4 regions of the Staphylococcus sp. IVB6214 genome follow, and region 1 is predicted to be linked to each of the others. Evidence: riboswitches for the same ligand, from Rfam matches in the RefSeq annotation. Region 1 holds a riboswitch; each other region holds the start of a gene.
What was found. A riboswitch is a leader RNA that binds a small molecule or an ion and turns the genes downstream of it on or off. The one in region 1 is predicted to bind S-adenosylmethionine.
Positions count from the first base shown of each region.

Region 2: another riboswitch for S-adenosylmethionine. It lies ahead of MUA51_RS08360 (M20 family metallopeptidase); the one in region 1 lies ahead of MUA51_RS02585 (methionine ABC transporter ATP-binding protein).
Region 3: another riboswitch for S-adenosylmethionine. It lies ahead of MUA51_RS10290 (O-acetylhomoserine aminocarboxypropyltransferase/cysteine synthase family protein); the one in region 1 lies ahead of MUA51_RS02585 (methionine ABC transporter ATP-binding protein).
Region 4: another riboswitch for S-adenosylmethionine. It lies ahead of metK (methionine adenosyltransferase); the one in region 1 lies ahead of MUA51_RS02585 (methionine ABC transporter ATP-binding protein).

Region 1 covers NZ_CP094723.1:530,437-535,515, reverse strand. Annotated here, with positions in the region: gene MUA51_RS02600 (MetQ/NlpA family ABC transporter substrate-binding protein) at 39-863, opposite strand; gene MUA51_RS02595 (MetQ/NlpA family ABC transporter substrate-binding protein) at 970-1,785, opposite strand; gene MUA51_RS02590 (methionine ABC transporter permease) at 1,809-2,504, opposite strand; gene MUA51_RS02585 (methionine ABC transporter ATP-binding protein) at 2,497-3,525, opposite strand; SAM riboswitch class I at 3,621-3,729, opposite strand; gene MUA51_RS02580 (thioredoxin family protein) at 3,769-4,086, opposite strand; gene gcvH (glycine cleavage system protein GcvH) at 4,224-4,604, opposite strand; gene MUA51_RS02570 (arsenate reductase family protein) at 4,674-5,027, opposite strand.
Region 2 covers NZ_CP094723.1:1,696,395-1,701,473, reverse strand. Annotated here, with positions in the region: gene MUA51_RS08375 (pyrimidine-nucleoside phosphorylase) at 1-1,237, shown strand, start outside; gene MUA51_RS08370 (DoxX family protein) at 1,257-1,610, shown strand; gene MUA51_RS08365 (S-ribosylhomocysteine lyase) at 1,662-2,129, opposite strand; SAM riboswitch class I at 2,367-2,471, shown strand; gene MUA51_RS08360 (M20 family metallopeptidase) at 2,569-3,750, shown strand; gene ldmS (L-aspartate--L-methionine ligase LdmS) at 3,747-4,943, shown strand.
Region 3 covers NZ_CP094723.1:2,089,711-2,094,789, forward strand. Annotated here, with positions in the region: gene adcA (zinc ABC transporter substrate-binding lipoprotein AdcA) at 1-1,540, opposite strand, end outside; gene MUA51_RS10290 (O-acetylhomoserine aminocarboxypropyltransferase/cysteine synthase family protein) at 1,719-3,002, opposite strand; SAM riboswitch class I at 3,109-3,208, opposite strand; gene nrdG (anaerobic ribonucleoside-triphosphate reductase activating protein) at 3,302-3,841, opposite strand; gene nrdD (anaerobic ribonucleoside-triphosphate reductase) at 3,838-5,079, opposite strand, start outside.
Region 4 covers NZ_CP094723.1:1,433,233-1,438,311, reverse strand. Annotated here, with positions in the region: gene yidD (membrane protein insertion efficiency factor YidD) at 1-181, opposite strand, end outside; gene ytkD (RNA deprotection pyrophosphohydrolase) at 243-713, shown strand; gene MUA51_RS06925 (alpha/beta hydrolase family protein) at 694-1,464, shown strand; gene pckA (phosphoenolpyruvate carboxykinase (ATP)) at 1,505-3,085, opposite strand; SAM riboswitch class I at 3,346-3,452, shown strand; gene metK (methionine adenosyltransferase) at 3,564-4,769, shown strand; gene MUA51_RS06910 (nuclease-related domain-containing protein) at 4,820-5,079, shown strand, end outside.

The sequences.
Region 1 (5,079 bases):
TTTTCTCCACTTTGAATTTGATGATAAAAAAACGATATTTATTCAGCTGGTGTTACGACACCGTCATATTTCTTGTTGATAAAATCTTGGATGTCTTTTGATTGTAAAACTTCAATTAATGCTTTGATTTTTGCATCGTCTTTATGTCCTTCTTGAACTGCGACTAAGTTTGCATATGGATTATCTTTGCTGTTTTCAACTGCAATAGAATCTTTTTGTGGATTTAATTTTTGCTCAAGTGCAAAGTTAGAGTTAATGATTACCGCATCACCTTCATTATTTTGATACGTTTTTGTTAAGAACTCACCAGCTTGTTTGTTATTGAACTTAATATCTTTCTTGTTTTCTACAATGTCATCAAAAGTTGCATCTTGGATTTTAACGCCGTCTTTAATCTTGATTAAGCCTTCATAAACGAAGAATTTCAAGAAACGACCTTGTTCAGATGGATTGTTAGAAACAAATATTTCTGCATCATTTGGTAAGTCTTTCAAGCTTTTATATTTTTGAGAATACACAGCCATTGGTTCTAAGTGAACATTACCTGCTGATTCGATTTTATATTTTTTATTTTTCTTTTCAGTCTCTAAGTATGGTGTGTGTTGGAAGAAGTTTGCATCAAGCTCTCCTGCATCTAACAATTTGTTAGGTGTTGTGTAGTCATTGATTATTTTTACTTCTAAGTCATAACCTTTGTCTTTTAATAACGGTTTGGCTTCTTCAAGGATTTCTGCATGTGGCGCAGGAGATGCTGCAACAACAATTTTCTTATCTTCTTTTGACGACTCTTTTTGTTGACCACAAGCTGTTAATATGACTGCTAATGCAACGACTAATAGTGTGAATAGTCTTAATTTTTTCATTGGAATACCCCCTTACCACTCTGAATTGAGTGATAAAAAAAGACGGGGTCACGCTATCATGACAATAGCATGCTCCCATCTTATTATTAAATTCTCAAAGTTACGCTTATTTTGCTGGTGTTACGGCACCATCATATTTCTTGTTGATAAAGTCTTGGATGTCTTTTGATTGTAAAACTTCAATTAATGCTTTGATTTTCGCATCATCTTTATGTCCTTCTTGAACTGCGATTAAGTTAGCATACGGGTTGTCTTCACTCTTTTCAACTGCGATAGAGTCTTTTTGTGGGTTTAACTTTTGCTCAATCGCGTAGTTTGAGTTGATGATAACTGCGTCACCCTCATTATTTTGGTAAGTTTTTGGTAAAAACTCTGCAGCTTGTTTGTTGTTGAATTTAATGTCTTTTTTGTTTTCTACAATGTCATCAAAAGTTGCGTCTTGGATCTTAACGCCATCTTTAATTTTGATTAAGCCTTCATCAACGAAGAATTTCAAGAAACGGCCTTGTTCAGCTGGGTTGTTAGAAACGAAAATTTCCGCCCCATCTGGTAATTCTTTTAAGCTTTTATATTTTTGAGAATACACAGCCATTGGTTCTAAGTGAACGTTACCTGCTGATTCGATTTTGTACTTTTTGTCTTTCTTTTCAGTATCTAAGTATGGTGTGTGTTGGAAGAAGTTTGCATCAAGTTCTCCCGCATCTAACAATTTGTTAGGTGTTGTATAGTCATTGATTACTTTTACTTCTAAGTCATAACCTTTGTCTTTTAACAACGGTTTTGCTTTTTCAAGAATTTCTGCATGCGGCGCAGGAGATGCACCTACAACAACTTTCTTATCATTTTTGTCTTCTTTGTTACCACATGCAGCAAGTGCGACTGCTAAAACAAGAACTAATGCAATGGATAAAATTCTTTTCATGATTATATGCTCCTTTTTATAAATTATCGTTTATCTATTTTATTTGTAAACCAATCCCCTAAGAATTGAATTACAAAAACGATGATTAAAATTAAAATCGTTGAAACTAAGATGACATCATTTTGGTTACGTGTAAAACCTGTTAAATATGCTAAGTTACCTAATCCACCTGCACCGATAACACCGGCAACCGCTGTTGAACCAACCAATGCAATGGCTGTTACAGTAATACCTGAAATCAATGCTGGTAATGATTCTGGAATGAGTACTTTCAATATAACTGTCCAAGTATTTGATCCCATTGATCGTGCGGCTTCAATAACACCTTTATCAATTTCTTTCAGTGCAATTTCGACAAGTCGACCGTAGAATGGTGACGCACCAATGATTAACGCTGGTAGCGCACCTGTTGGACCACTGATTGTTCCAAGAATTAAGCTTGTAAACGGAATTAAAAGTAAGATTAAAATGATGAACGGAATAGCTCGGAATAAGTTTACAAAGAATGATACGATGCTATAAAAAACACGTCCGGCCTTTGACTTACTCTTGGACGTTAAGAATAAAATAACGCCTAGAACCAAACCTAAAACAAATGAAAATACTGTTGAAATCACAGTCATATATAGTGTTTCATACGTTGCAATCCAAACTTCTGGCCAACGAACATTCGGCATTGTGATCATCTCATTCAAGATTTCACTAAAACTCTTACCCATGTTTAATCACCTCAACTTGAATGTTTTGCAACTCTAAATCATGTTGTAAATGATTAAAGTTTTCCTGTGAAATAGCCGGGATATGTAGGAGTAAAAATCCTGCCGCTCCCGTTTTGGCTTGCTTGATATTACCTTCTAAAATGTTCACAGTTACATTATGTTTTCTTGCAATATATGAAACGACTGGTTGTGTCGTATTTTCACCTGAGAATGTTAACTTGATGACCTTATCATCTTTCTCAAGTTGTAATGCATTAGCTATACTTTCGAAGTCATGTTCTGGCTGTAAATCTTCTTGTACAAAACGTCGTGTCACTTGATGTTGTGGATTTTCAAATACTTCTGATACCTTACCTTCTTCAATGACACGTCCATTTTCCATGACAGCTACTTCATCACAAACACGTCGAATCACGTGCATTTCATGTGTGATGATAATAATTGTAAGATTCTGCTCTTTCTTTAACTGCAAGAGTAAATCTAAAATTTCATCAGTTGTTTGCGGATCGAGTGCGCTTGTCGCCTCATCACATAACAGTACTTCTGGATCGTTGGCAAGTGCTCTTGCAATCCCAACACGTTGCTTTTGCCCACCTGACAACTCTGATGGATATGCATGTTCTCTGCCAGCCAAACCAACACGTGCAACCAGTGACTTGGCTTTTTCAGTTGCTTCAGCTTTCGGGACACCTGCAATTTCAAGTGGAAATTTAATATTTTCCAAAACAGTTCTCGACCAAAGTAAGTTGAAGTGTTGGAAAATCATACTCACTTTTTGTCTTTTCTGACGCAATGCTTGTTTACTCAGTTGACCGATATTGTCACCACCAATAATGACATCGCCCGAAGTCGGTGTTTCCAAGTAGTTGAATAGTCTTACTAACGTACTTTTACCTGCTCCAGAGAATCCAATGATTCCGTATATTGTCCCCTTGTCAATGTTAAGATTGACGTGGTCGACTGCTGTGACAGATTTGGATTTGCTCTCGTATTTTTTTACAATATTTTTCAGCTCAATCATATTGCTCCTCCTTGTGCTAAGCATCTCTTACGCCAAATAAAAATTGCCTTCTCTTTTTTTAATGAAAGAGAAGGCAATGTGTTAAAGATACCTTTCTCTCATCTTCAAAAGTTGTTTACAACTTTATGTGACTTGGCACCATTTCTATAACTAGACGGTTGCCGGGCTTCAAAGGGCACATCCCTCCACCACTCTGGATAAGAGTTTTCTGAATATTGAATTGTTTAAATCATACCATCGCAATCAAGATTCGTCAATAAGTTTTTTTAACTTTTCTAACAAAAAAGATACTGATCGAAAAGCGTACAATCTCTCAATCTCTTGATCTTTACGCATAATCAACAGAATTGGAACCGACATAATCTTATTTTCTTGATTAAATTCTGGATAATAATTTAAGTTTATTTTTGTTATAGGTAACTGCAAGATATCATTCACAATATCCAACATATGTTCAGATACTTTACATGTTCCACACATTGTTGTGTAACCAAAAATGAGATGTAGCTCTTCATCGAAATGTTTTGTCAGCATCTCATCTTGTGCATCATTCTGTGTCATTTCGTACAACCCTTCACCTTATTATTCTAGGATGAGCGTAGCACCTTACACAAAGATATGCTACTATATCGGCTTGTTACACAAAAAATCTCGAAATGAAACTGCAAATTACAGCTTCATCTCGAGATTATGATACATTATTCACCAATCATTTCTTCGTAAGCAGCTGCATCTAATAATGCTTCTAACTCACTTTCGTCTGATAATTCTACTTTTACCATCCATGCATTTTCGTATGGTGATTCGTTGACAGCTTCTGGTTCATCTTCTAAGTTTTCATTCACTTCAACAACTTTTCCTGAAACAGGAGAATATAGTTCAGAAACTGTTTTTACAGATTCTACGCTACCGAATGTATCGCCTTCTGATACTTCATCGTCAACTTCAGGAAGCTCAACGAATACGATATCGCCTAATTCATTTTGTGCGAAGTCTGTAATACCGATGATTGCTGTATTACCTTCTACTTTTACCCATTCATGCTCTTTTGAATACTTTAAATTACTTGGCACTGCCACTTGAATCCCCTCCAATTGTTAATGTTATATTTATTCTGACACATTGCAGACTTTCTATCAACTATTTTCTTAAAGCCATGTATCGCGATACGTTTCTTCTTTAAATCCAACAGTAATTTTATCTCCAGAAACTGCTAATGGACGTTTAACAAGCATGCCATCTGTTGCTAACAATGCCAGTTTCTCGTCATCAGACATATCTGCAAGTTTATCTTTTAAGTTTAATTCACGATATTTTGCACCATGCGTGTTGAATAGTTTTTTTACTTCTATACCTGTTGATGCCACAATTTTTTCAAATTCTTCTTTTGTTGGATTATGCTGAATAATATCAATCGGTTCAAAGCTCACACCTTGTTCCGTTAAAAATTTTGCTGCTTTTTTGCATGTTGTGCAATTTTTATATTGATAAAACTTGATCATATACATACCTCCAGTAATCATATAACTTAAATATAACAAACATTTAAAAATA
Region 2 (5,079 bases), 1.0 Mb from region 1:
GTTTTTTGTGAACGGATATACGAATGGTGATATTCCTGATTATCAAATGTCGAGTTTAGCGATGGCGATTTTCTTCCAAGATATGACTGATGAGGAACGTGCAGACCTGACAATGGCAATGGTAGAATCTGGTGATCAAATCGATCTTTCTGATATAAATGGTATCAAAGTAGATAAGCACTCAACAGGTGGTGTCGGTGATACAACAACACTTGTGCTAGCACCATTAGTGGCTGCATTAGAAATTCCAGTAGCAAAAATGAGTGGTCGTGGATTGGGTCATACAGGTGGCACGATTGATAAATTAGAAGCGGTTGAAGGCTTCCACGTTGAAATCTCTGAAGATGAGTTTATTAAGCTAGTAAATGAAGATCATCTTGCAGTTATCGGTCAAACAGGGAACTTAACACCTGCTGATAAAAAAATCTATGCGCTACGTGATGTAACAGGTACGGTCAACTCAATTCCATTAATTGCATCTTCAATTATGAGTAAGAAGATTGCTGCAGGTGCAGATGCGATTGTATTAGATGTTAAGACGGGTAACGGTGCATTTATGAAAACAGTTGAAGATGCTGAACAACTGGCAAACGCAATGGTAAAAATTGGTAACCAAGTTGGACGTAACACGATGGCGATTATTTCTGATATGAGCCAACCACTTGGTCGTGCTATTGGTAATGCGCTTGAGCTGAAAGAAGCAATTGACACATTGAAAGGTGAAGGACCAGAAGACCTAACAGAATTAGTTTTAACACTTGGCTCTCAAATGGTCGTATTAGCTGAAAAAGCTGAGACATTAGATGAAGCACGTGAATTGTTAAAAGGTGTCATTGAGAACGGTAAAGCACTTGAAAAATTCAAAGTTTTCTTGAGCAATCAAGGTGGAGACGCATCTGTTGTAGATGATCCATCTAAGTTACCAACTGCGAAATACACGTTCGAATTGCCAGCTAAACAATCTGGTGTTGTGTCTGAAATGATTGCAAATGAAATTGGTATTGCTTCTATGATGTTAGGTGCAGGCCGTCAAACAAAAGAAGATACAATTGACTTAGCTGTAGGTCTTGTATTAAATAAAAAAGTTGGCGACAAAGTTGAAGAAGGCGAATCACTATTAACAATTTATGCAAACCAAGAAGATGTTGAACAAGTGAAAGAAAAATTATATGATAATATCACAATTAGTGATCGTGGAGAAACACCTACATTAATTCACGAAGTGATTACAAAATAAGTATAAAGGATTGAATATAATGAAATGGATAAGTCGACAACTGTTAGCAATCTTATTTACGGGGGCGGGTTACTTACACTTTAAACGTGAACGTAACTTCACAAATATTGTGCCGCACTATTTACCGTTTAAGAAGGAGATTGTATGGATAACGGGTGTCATGGAACTGATCTTTGGTATTGGCTTGGCGTTGAGAAAACCTGGATACTGGTTTAAACATGCGATGATTGCATTTTTATGGGCAGTATTCCCAGCTAATATTTATATGGCACGTCAGGGATTACCACTTGGTGACAAAGTGTTACCAAAATCCGTTTTATATGGTCGGCTTCCATTGCAATTTGTCTTAATGGCATGGATACGCAAACTTTAATCCAAAAAACACGGGTGCAATTGCATCCGTGTTTTTTACGTTTAATTTACTTTATCCTTCACCGAAGACATCGTGCCATTGATCACGCTTGTCTAAAAAAGCTTGTGCAATTACTTTTGCACCTTCTAATGAGTGAGAAGCAGCCCAGCCACATTGTACTTCATTGCAAGCAGGAACTTTTGTTGCATTAAGGACATCTTGAATCGTTTTTTCAATGATGTTTAATACATCTTCATAGTCATCATGATTAATAAATGAGACGTAAAAACCTGTTTGACAGCCCATAGGACTTAAATCAACCACTTTGTCTGAATGGTTTCGAATATTCTCTGCCATTAAATGTTCTAATGAGTGTAAGCCTGGCATGTCCATATGTTCTTTGTTTGGTTGTTTAAAACGAATATCGTATTTGTGGATTTCGTCACCGTTGTTCCCAGTCATTTTACCAGCTAAGCGGATATAAGGGGCAACAACTTTAGTATGGTCTAGGTTAAAACTTTCAACATTCATTTTTGGCATTGTGATAACGCCTCCTTTATAGTTTATCGTTATTTTATCATATTCAGAAGAAACTAACAGGGACATGATTTGAATTTTGAATATGTGGGTATAGATTTGAAAACAATAAAAGGTTCTATGTATAGGATATGCTGTCGAGTAGACGGAAATAACTCGTTTACAAAGATTTTAGAAAATATTGAAAAAATGACATGACAAATGATCGTAAATCCGATAGAATAAGTAATAATTAAATATAATTTATCAAGAGTGGTGGAGGGAATTGGCCCTGTGAAGCCCTGCAACCTCATCGGTGACGATAAAGGTGCTAAATCCAACAGCAAGTTAGCTGACAGATAAATGACGTGGACAAGATATTATCAACTTTGTACATACCGCACTTGATAAATGTAGCGCTCGTACAAGGTTGATATTTTTTTGAAAGGAGCTTTTTGCATTGATAACAGTAAAACAACAGATCCTAGACTATATAGATAACCATAGGCTGAACTATTTGGACATGAGTCATCAAATACATGAGCGCCCTGAATTAGGAAATGAAGAACTATTCGCATCACGATTATTAATTGATCATTTAAAGCAACATGATTTTGAAGTGACACGTGATATTGCTGGTCATGCGACGGGCTTTATTGCAACTTACCAATCTGATAAACCGGGTCCAAGAATTGGCTTTTTGGCTGAATATGATGCGTTACCTGGACTTGGACATGCTTGTGGACATAACATTATCGGAACAGCCAGTGTATTAGCTGGTGTTGCATTGAAACATGTTGTCGACGAGATTGGTGGGACTGTTGTCGTATACGGCTGTCCAGCAGAAGAAGGCGGCGAAAACGGCTCTGCCAAGGCGTCGTATGTTAAAGAAGGGCTTATAGATGTTGACGTAGCATTGATGATACATCCGGGCAATGAAACGTACCCAACGATTCATACTCTTGCAGTTGACGTGTTGGATATTAAGTTCTTCGGACGTAGTGCGCATGCTTCAGAAAATGCGTATGAAGCACGTAACGCACTCGATGCAATGTTAAGCTTCTTCAACGGTGTTGCTCAGTTACGTCAACACATTCAACCGTCTGAACGCGTACATGGTGTGATCTTAGATGGTGGGAAAGCAGCGAATATTATTCCTGACTTTACACATGCACGTTTTTACACGAGAGGGACAACACGAAAGTCACTGGATGTTCTCACTGAACGTGTGCACGATATTGCCAAAGGGGCTGCACTACAAACAGGCTGTAACTATGAATTTGGACCGATTCAAAATGGTGTAAATGAATTTATTAAAGCACCATTGTTAGATGACCTATTTGAGAAATATGCAACGGAACTCGGTGAAGAAGTCAGTCATGATGACTTTGGATTTGGATCAACAGATACAGGTAACGTAAGTCACGTTGTACCAACAATTCATCCGCATGTAAAAATTGGTCCAAGAAGCTTAGTAGGCCATACACATCGTTTTAGAGAAGCTGCAGCTAGTCCGATGGGTGATAAGGCGCTAATTAAAGGGGCAAAGATTATTGCGTTGATGGGCGCAAAATTAATTCAAGATCCAGCGCAACTTGAGAAAATACAACAAGAACATCAATTATTAAGGGAGCATTTATTATGACCGATGTAAAAAATACCCAGTCTTATTTGACGATGTCTGAGTTGTATTCAAGTGATGTCGTATATTCATCTCGACCTTCATATGTGTCGAACCCTTGGTTAGAACCCGATGAACATCAATCTAACTTCTTATCTGCGAGAGAATTGCTGATAGCGGATATGCCCGTAATTGTTCATGAAGCAAGTGTGACAGATAAGTTAGCGCAATTATTTGCGATGATTCATCGTCGTATTCCTGATAATTTGTATTCTTTTAGAGATCAAACATCATATGAAACTTTGTTACAACGACTTGTATATGAAGAGGGACGGAAAGTTTATTTTCAATATGTACATGGTGATGATATCGTCCCTGCTGACAAGTATGCGATGAATAAACAGACTTTTATTGATTTGAATAACAAGTCAAAAATACCAGAATGGACAGATGGCAAATACTTGCCAAAGCGTGAAGTGGTGCCGTTTAACGAATTTGAACAAGCAGTTCGTCGCTGGGACTTACCAGTTGTTATTAAACCAGGAGATGACTTACCAACAGCTGGTGGGTATGGTGTGATGATTTGTTACACACAAGCAGAACTAGAACAGGCCATTTCACGTGTGAAGAAAGCGAAAACAGCGACGGATACATTGATTATTGAACAGTGTATTGATATCGTGGATAACTATTGTGTGCAGTTTGCGAAACATCCAGATAAAGGTATTATTTATTTAGGTGCTGCAAAACAATTAACGAATGAATACGGCTTCTATCAAGGTAACGTTAATGCCCAACACGTACCACAGACAATCATAGATGCTGGACGAGCACTTATGGAACGAGCAGTTGAAGAAGGCTTTATTGGTGTGGCGGGATTTGACCTATTAGAAGATGCAGATGGTCAAGTCTTTGCAATTGACTTAAACTATCGACAAAACGGCTCTACGAGTATGTTGTTACTTTCCGATAACTTAGAAGGTGCCTATCATAAGTTTTATAGTTATGTGGCGAAAGGGGATAATGACCGTTTCTATGCAGCTATTAAAACATTTATCGAAAAAGGTGTCCTTTTCCCATTGTCATATTATGATGGAGATTGGTACACAGATAAACATGTTGATTCACGATTTGGCTGTATTTGGCATGCGGACAGTGAAGCAGATATTGAAGCATATGAACAACAATTCCTTGAAGAAGCGGGACTCAATTCCTAAGCGTTCTTTTCACAACCTCGTGATGTCAGTGTTCGAGAAGCAGAATTTTCGACAGAACGTCGCAATTCTCCCAAAATCAAAAAGCGATTTTGAAAATTGCTTGGGTTCAGCTCAAATTCTAAGCGCTTCTCTCACA
Region 3 (5,079 bases), 630 kb from region 1:
TGTCTAATTCTTTTAAGACTTTATCACGGTCGTTACCCATGAAGATATGGTAGTGACCTGTTTTAACCGGTGCAATGTTGTGGTCACTGAATTGTACATATTTCGGTAAGTCTTTAGAACCTTCACCGTCTAACTTGAATGTGTAACGTACGCCACGGTTACCACCTTCATAGTCTAAGATGTCTTTACCATCATATTTATACGTACCTGTTACAGATTTGCCATTTCTTGTGAATGTCATTGTGTCATCTGTAATTTTGATATTTTCAATGTCTGTTTTGTAACCAACATCATAGTACTCTTTATATTCTTTTGCTGATTTGTCGCCTTTTTCTTCAGCTTTATGTTCAAATACTTCGTCTAATGTACCATCTTTTAATAATGGGTATACAGATTGCCATTCGCCCGCATAGTCTGATAACTCACGGTCTTTCACTTGGCTATCTTTGAAGTAACCGTCTTGAATTGCTTTTGAGTGTTTGTCAGCAGCTTTTTCATCTTCAACTTCAATCTTATCATTCAATGCTTTTTCAATGTTTTTGATGTTTTCTTCCATTAATGTTTGATAAGTTGCATCTTTGGCTTGATCTTTTGAAACAGCTTCCATGTTGTTAAATTTCAAAGGTTTCGCGTCTGTTTCTTTACGAATTGTATCAGTTACTTTATTTGCGACGTTTTCTTCGTACAAGATGTATTTCGCACCTGTTTCGTTGATTTCGTCTACAATTTTAGTTAATTCTTTTTGTGATGGGTCTTCTGCATTCAAGCTTTGAACACCTTTTTGAACGAAACCATAACGGTCTGCTAAGTAGCCAAGTGATTCGTGTGATACGAATACTGCGTGCCCTTCATGACCTTCTGTTGCTTTTTCCATTTTGTTATCAAGTTTATCTAAATCTTTCAATAACTTGTCAGCATTTTCTTTGTATTCTTTTTTGTGTTCTGGGTCACGTTCACTTAAGTCATCACGAATTGCTTTGACAAATGCTTCATCCATGTTTGGATCTAACCATACGTGTGGATCGTAACCACCGTGATGATGATGTGCATGACCGTGATCATCTGACTCGTGATCATGTTCATGTCCTTCTGCTTCATGGTCATGATCTTCGCCTTCATGATCGTGATCGTGCGCTTCACCTTCGTGATCATGTTCATGTTGGTCTGTTAATAACTCTGTCTTATCAAGGCTATCTTCAAGAGATAACTTGTGATCGTCTTTCTTGATTGCACCGGCTACTTTCTTAGCAACTGGATCTAAATTATCACCTGTGTATACGAACACATCTGATTTACTCGCGTTAATAATATCTTTTTGTGATGGCTCGAAACTATGTAAGTCCGCACCTTTAGGGTAAATAGAATCCACTTCGACGTGTTTCCCACCGATTTGTTCAACAAATGATTGGAGCGGATAAACTGTTGTTGTTACTTTCATCTTGTCGCCTGAAGAAGCTTTATTATCATCAGACTGACCACATGCTACTAATAACGAGCTTGCAAGTGCTGCTGTCGCTACTACTTTTAAACTTTTCTTCATTTATTAGACGCCTTCCTTCAAATAGTAATCATTACGATTAGAATTATACATGAGACTAGACAAATGTGCAATGACGTTTTTTGTTCATTTGTCAACTTTTTTTATGCTTATTTTATTTAATCACACAAATAAAGACACTTCAGAAACCTGCGTAAAAGGTTTCCAAAGTGTCTCGTATTTATGATTGAATTGCTGCAAAACCACGGTCTAAGTCAGCAATAATGTCGTTAATATGTTCAATACCGATAGACAAACGGATTGTTTCCGGCTCAATACCTGCTGCACGCTGCTCTTCTTCCGTTAATTGTTGGTGTGTTGTTGATGCTGGATGAATCACTAATGACTTCGCATCTCCTACGTTAGCGAGTAATGAGAACAGTTCCAGTCCTTCGATGAACTGCTTTCCTGCTTCATAACCGCCTTTCACGCCAAATGTAAAGATAGATCCTGCTCCTTTTGGTAAATAACGCTGTTTATTTTCATAGTACTCATTTGATTCTAAACCAGCATATTTCACCCAAGCCACTTGATCATGTCCTTCTAAATAATGCGCGACTTTTTCTGCATTTTCAACATGACGTTCAAGACGAAGTGACAATGTTTCTAACCCTTGAGTTAATAAAAAGGCGTTGAATGGCGATAGTGCCGCACCTGTATCACGCAAAAGTGTTGTGCGGATTTTGAATGCTAATGCTGCTTCACCAAAAGCATCTTTGAACACAAGTCCATGATATGACGGATCTGGTTCACTTAACCCTGGGAACTTGCCATCCCCCCAGTCAAAGTTACCTGCATCCACGATGACACCGCCCATTGACGTACCGTGACCACCGATAAACTTCGTTGCTGAGTGAACCACAATATTTGCACCGTACTCAATCGGACGGAATAAGTAGGGTGATGCAAATGTATTATCGACGATGAGCACAATACCATGTTTCTTTGTCACAGTGGCTAAAGCATCAAAGTCATCAATATTCCCTTCTGGATTACCGATTGTTTCAATGAAAAGTCCTTTTGTATTTGGACGGATTGCTGCTTCAATTTGTTCCACTTTCGTTGTATCTACTAATGTCACTTCAATGCCAAACTTAGGTAATGTATGACTGAAAAGCGTGTGTGTGCCACCATATAATTTGTCACTAGCTACGATATGATCGCCATTTTGTGCTACGGCTTGAATAGCATACGTTATTGCTGCCATACCTGACGCCACTGCAACACCCGCAACGCCACCTTCTAATTCGGCAACACGTGTCTCTAACACTGCCGTCGTTGGGTTTGTTAATCGTGTATAAATATTCCCCACTTCTTCTAACCCAAATAATCTTGCTGCATGCCCTGTATCATCAAATGTAAATGAAGTCGTTTGATAAATCGGCAAAGCACGTGACTTGGACACTGCATCTACCTCTTGTCCTGCATGTAATTGCAATGTTTCAAATTCGAATGATTCCGCCATATGATTCCCTCCTATAAATAAAAAAGCACACAGGCAAATCTCAACTTGTATCAAGATTTCCTGTGTGTATCTATTCGTATAATCAATAGTCGATTTGATTATAAAAGACTTATCTCTCAGGTTCGTATCACCTGCAGGAATTAGCACCTAACTCAATAGGTTGCCTGGTTTCATAGGGCCTGTCCCTTCACCAATCTTGATAAGATATATTTATTGTCACCTGTTACTTTTTAAATGTAACGCTATCATATATCAGAAAATTCCGAAAGTCAACCAATCTTTTTCGAATTCCGAGATATTTATTCAACATAGATGGCACGTCCTACCGAGAATGTTTCTCTAAAGGTCGGCATATGAATTACCCGTTGGTTCAGCGAGCCACGATAGGCAAGATTAGGACGATAGAGATGTTGTATAAACATCCCGTCCACAAGGACATCGATATTTTGAAGGATTGTCTTGCGTTCATCATCTTGACACCACAAATACTCGAGTTGATAACCTGTCCACACCCAAATGTCTTTCGTATGACCAAAGTGATGACGAAACGCACGGATTAACGGTACAATAACCGCTAAGTTGCAGAAAGGTTCACCACCGAGAATGCTCAACCCTGAAATATACGAAGGTTCACAAGCTGAGATTACTTCATCGATAATCGGATCCGTGAATGGTTCACCATAACGAAAATGTTGTGCTGCGACATTGTAACAACCCGGACAACGAAACGGACACCCCGATACATAAAGGCTGCAACGAACCCCTTCACCATCGACAAAACTATGCGTTTCAATTTTGGCAATGTATCCGGATCCCTGTATTAACGGTGCGCCTTTCATGATTTCGGCACCTTCATATGTTTAACCCGTGCACAAATCTCCTTGTGTCGTCCTTCAATCGTTGGGCGTTGCACTGGGTTACCAAGATAGCCACATGTTCTTTTCACTACATCAACCGTTTCGGGGTCTTTGTTACCGCAGTTTGGACAGCAATACCCTGTGTCTGTCGTATCAAAGTCACCTTCAAATCCGCATTCATAACAATGGTCGATTGGAATATTCGTTCCTAAGTAACTGACACGATCATATGAATAGTCCCATACCGCTTCTAACGCCTTTTTGTTGTGGTCTAACTTCGGATACTCACAGTAATGAATATAACCCCCGCTCGCATAGTGTGGATAGTCTTGCTCAAAGTCCAACTTCTCGAACGGCGTCACATCTTTGCGCACATCATAATGGAAAGAGTTTTGATAATAGCCTTTATCTGTTACATCAGGTACCGCACCGAACTGCTCATAATCTAAACGACAAAAACGATCGGTCAATGATTCACTTGGCGTACTGTATATGCTAAACCATACATCATGTTCTGCCGTCCAAGCATACTGATAGTCACGCATTGCCTTTAAAATATCAATCGTAAATGCCTTAGCTTCTGGATTCGTCTCCCATTCAGGACCATAGAACACGGTCGCCACTTCATAAAGACCAATATATCCCATTGAAATTGTCGCACGCTGGTTGTCAAATAACGTAAACACATCATCTTGTTCTTGCAAACGATATTTAAATGCACCATGCTTGTACAAAATCGGTGCATTATTCGGTTCAGCTTGTTTCACGCGCTCAATACGAAACGCCAACGCATCATGTAGAACATTCATACGCTCTTCAAAGAGTGACCAGAAATGTGCCTTGTCGCCATTTGATTCTAGAGCAATACGTGGCAGATTCAATGTCACAACACCTAAGTTACAACGTCCGCTATTCTCATACTCCCCTTGTTCATTTTGCCAAGCAGGTAAGAACGAACGACAACCCATTGGCGCCTTGAAATCTCCTAAAAGTTCAACCGTCTTGTCATAATTCAAAATATCCGGATACATCCGCTTCATTGAGCATTCTAGCGCTAATTGCTTAATGTCATAATTGGGATCAGTCGGAGCGAAATTCACGCCTTTCTTAATTGAAAAGACAAGTTTTGGGAAAATGGCTGTTACACGATCTTTTCCTAACCCTTTGATTCGTGTTTGTAGAATCGCTTGTTGGATTTTACGACTCATCTCATCCGTTCC
Region 4 (5,079 bases), 900 kb from region 1:
GAAATGGATGACATCTCAAGATTCGATTAATAGCTAACCAACTGCCTTTGATGGCACCGTGTACTTGGATCGCCTCGATAGCGTAATTTGAACATGTTGGATAGAAGCGACATGATGGTGGTGTCAATGGTGATATAAATCGCTGATAGAAGCGAATACATTTGACGAATATTTTTTTCATTCATAGACCTCCGTGTAGATGATTAGAAATATTGTAACATAGAATAAGGGGAGATTGGATTTTGGAGTTTATAGATGCAGCCCAACAACGGGTGACTTTAAGTTTTCGTGCACATCATGACATTGCTGACGGTGACCATGTGTTGGCACTACCTATATATCAAAAACGATTGCTCATGACAGATCATCGACAACGCGGAATTGAGTTTCCCGGTGGTAAATGTGAAGCGGGGGAAACGGCGGTAGATGCATTAAAACGAGAATTATATGAAGAGACTGGGGCAACAATAGAAACGTTATATTATATTGCGCAATATACAGTTCACAAGGAGACGATGCCATTTAAAAAAGATGTTTACGTAGTCATTGTGAATCATATTGAAGAAAAATCGGACTATTTAGAGACGAATGGGCCAGTAATAGTATCTAAAATTGAAGATATTCCTGAAGATAAGCGGAGTATTTTGCTATCTGATGAGGCGATTTTGGCTTGTGTAGAAAGGATGGTATCGCTTGGATTTTATCAGTTATAAACGTATGCCAGCAGATCTCGGAACGCATCAAGTGGATGAAGTACAGTATAATGCAGACGGTGTGACTGTACGTGGATTACTTGTAACACCGAAACAATCTGTTGAACGAATTGTAGTCTACCTACGTGGTGGGAAAGGACAAGTGGGGCGAGTTCGGTTAGGTCGAATGTTGCAGTTTGTAAATACAACTACACTTGTTTTTGGTCCTTATTATCGTGGTAACAATGGCAGTCAGGGGCGGGATGCGTTTGCAGGTGATGACTTACAAGATGTTATTGTGGGTGTCGAGATTCTCAAAAAAATGTACCCCAATGTCCCTATTCATTTGATTGGTTTTTCTCGTGGTGGTATCCAAGGATTATTGACATTCCAAGCTGTACAAGCAGCGAGTTATATCATATGGGGTGGTGTCTCTGATATGCATCTTATGTATGAAGAGCGTGTTGATTTGAGGGGGATGTTGCGACGTATGATAGGACATCCGAAAAAGCAACCAGAAGCATATGAACAACGAGATGCATTGCGTATAATTGATCATACCGCACCTCCAATCTTGATTGTACATGGTGGTTTAGATGCACAAGTAGGTATTCATCAAGCGTATCATCTAGCCAAACACTTGGAAGCCAAACATGCTCGCTATGAGACATTTTATCAGATGGAAGAAGGTCACCTACCACGTCCCGAAGCCTTATCAGAAGTACTCCAACGAATACAAAGCTGGATGGATGAAGTTGAAAGGAATATATAAAAGAGAGACACGCGATCGTGTCTCTCTTTTTGAGTTCTATTTATCCTTTGAAACCGCCATTTTGTTGTAATTGTTGAGTTTCTTCACCGAACTTTTTGAAGTTTTCACGGAAACGTTCGATTAAGTCTGTTGCTTGTTTGTCATAGGCTTCTTTATCATGCCAAGCATTTTTAGGTTGTAGAATTGTTGTTGGTACGCCTTCAATTTCAGTTGGAATACTTAAACCAAAGATTTCATCTTCTTCAAACGTACTGTTTTTCAGAGAACCGTTAATTGCGCTGTTTACCATTTTACGTGTGTATTTCAATTCGATACGGTTACCTTTTCCGTATACGCCACCAGTCCAACCTGTGTTCACTAAGTAGACATCTACTTCGTGTTTGTCAATTAAGTCACCAAGTAAGTCAGCGTACACTTTTGCATTCAATGGTAAGAATGGTGCACCGAAGCAAGTTGAGAATGATGGTTGCGGCTCAGTGATGCCACGTTCAGTACCAGCAAGCTTAGATGTGAAACCACTTAGGAAGTGATACATTGCTTGGTCTTTGCTTAACTTAGAAATGGGTGGTAATACACCGAAAGCATCTGCAGTTAAGAAAATAATCGTGTTTGGATGTGATGCTTTTGAAGGTACAACAATATTGTCGATATGTTCAATAGGGTATGCTGCACGTGTATTTTCTGTATATTTGTTATCATCGAAGTCGATATAACCATGTTCATCAACAACTAAGTTTTCTAATACTGTACCGTAACGAATCGCATCAAAAATTTGTGGTTCTTTTTCAGCTGACAAGTTGATTGCTTTTGCGTAACAACCCCCTTCAATGTTAAATACACCATTTTCATTCCAGCCGTGTTCGTCATCACCTATTAATTTGCGATCTGGATCCGCAGATAAAGTTGTTTTACCAGTACCTGATAAACCGAAGAATAACGCAACATCGCCTTTACGACCTACGTTAGCTGAACAGTGCATACTCATGATGTCACGTTTAGGAAGTAGATAGTTCATCACAGAGAAGATAGACTTTTTCATTTCTCCTGCATATTCTGTACCACCGATGAGTACAGTTTTATGTTTGAATGACACGATAACGAATGTTTCAGAACGTGTGCCGTCTTTTTCAGGATCTGCTTTAAATGTCGGTGCAGAAATGATTGTGAAGTCAGCTTTGATTTTTTCTGCTTCGCTCTTAGAATGTGGACGAATAAACATATTTTGTGCGAAAAGGTTATGCCATGCGAATTCATTCACAACTGTTAATTTTAGTTGGGAATCCTTGTCGCTTCCGGCATAGCCGTTGAATACGAACACTTCGTCTTTAGCATCTAAATACTCTAATACTTGATGGTATAGATTTAAAAACTTGTCCTCAGAAATAGGTTGGTTTACAGTACCCCAGTCGATGTCATCGATGACTTGTGGATTATTAACGATATATTTATCTTTTGGAGAACGCCCCGTATATTCTCCAGTTTTTGCGTTAATTGCTCCAAGCTCTGTTAATTCTGCCTCGCCACGACTCAAAATTTTGTTGTAGAGTTCAGTTTTTGTAAGCTGCAGATGAGAAGTAGGCTTGTCAATCAATGCATTCAGTGCACTTGTATCAAATGACATGATGAATCCCTCCAATAGTTTCTTCTTTAATGTAAGCCTTTACAATTACAGAGTATAACATATTTGGGTAATAATCCCTATAAAAATTCTAAAAAAATTACGGGTGATTTTCTTCGAGGGAAATGACGGATTTTGCATGGAAATATAGGAAATATAAGGGTTTGTTTGATGGCGTTTTCATGAAATGATCATCTAGTATTTGAATACATTTGTGAAATTGACACATGATCAAAATTTATGTAATATAAAAGCAACGGATTCTCTTATCCTGAGTGGTGGAGGGACATGGACCCAATGAAACCCAGCAACCTCTTTTAACGAAGAAAGGTGCCAAACCGTTTGCAGGCGATAGCCTGAACGATAAGAGCGAATGGACGTTGAGCCTTCACTCTATGTATGTGCCGTAGTGGTGAAAGGCTCTTTTTATTTGAGCTCAGATAAAGAGAGTGTTCGTAATCTATTTTTAAAGGAGCATATTATGACAAATAATAAACGATTATTTACTTCAGAGTCTGTTACTGAAGGTCATCCGGATAAGATTGCTGACCAAATTTCAGATGCAATACTTGATGAAATTCTGAAAGGAGATAGTCATGCACGTGTTGCTTGTGAAACAACAGTAACAACAGGTATGGCTCTCATCGCAGGGGAAATAACTACGTCGACATATGTGGATATCCCTAAAGTAGTACGTGAAACCGTTAAGCAGATTGGTTACACACGTGCTAAGTATGGTTATGATTATAAAACAATGTCTGTATTAACTGCGATTGACGAACAATCTCCTGATATTGCACAAGGTGTAGACCGTGCATTGGAATATCGAGATGCATCGAATGACGAAGTATTGAATATTGGTGCAGGTGACCAAGGACTTATGTTTGGTTATGCAACAAATGAGACAGCATCATTTATGCCACTACCAATTGATTTATCGCATAAATTAGCGAAACGTCTGACAGATGTTAGAAAAGATGGCACATTAGACTATTTACGTCCAGATGGAAAGGTTCAAGTGACTGTTGAATATGATGAGAACGATCAACCGAAGCGTATCGATACGATTGTTATATCATCACAACATCACGAAGAAGTTGCACTTGATCAAATTCAACGAGACATTAAAGAGTATGTCATCTATCCAGTAGTACCTGAGACGTTATTGGATGATGAAACGAAATTTTTCATCAATCCAACAGGTCGTTTTGTAATCGGTGGACCACAAGGTGATGCAGGTCTGACAGGTCGAAAAATTATCGTAGACACATATGGTGGATACGCACGACATGGCGGGGGTGCATTCTCAGGTAAAGATCCAACGAAAGTGGACCGTTCAGCAGCTTATGCGGCACGCTATGTAGCTAAAAATATCGTAGCTGCAGGATTTGCTGATAAATGTGAAGTTCAATTGGCATATGCGATTGGTGTCGCACAGCCAGTATCTATCGCTATTGATACGTTTGGAACGGGTACTGTTTCTGAGGAGTCATTGATTCAAGCAGTGCGTTCTCACTTTGACTTGAGACCAGCCGGTATCATCCAAATGTTAGACTTACAACGTCCAATCTATAAACAAACAGCAGCGTACGGACACTTCGGACGTACAGATGTTGAATTGCCATGGGAGAAAACAGACAAAGTAGACGTATTGAAAGAGGCAGTTCAAGCGTATACAGCTCAATAATGAATTTATAGCGTATTGTATAAATGTAAACAAAAGGAAGGATTTTAAAAATGACACAGTTTGGCCCAATGGAAATAGGCTTGTATGTTGCCGTAGGGATTGCAGTTATTTGTTTTATTATGTTTTTAGTTGCACTGAATCGCAAAAAGAAAGCACAACAAAGAATTGAAACACAATACAAAGAAAAAGAAGAAAAATTAACACAGTCACACCAAGAAGCACTTGAAAAGGTAAGAATTGAAAAGAAAAAAGTGGAAACAAAGCATAAAGAAGATTATGAAACGATGGTGGCTTCGAAAGACAGAGAAAT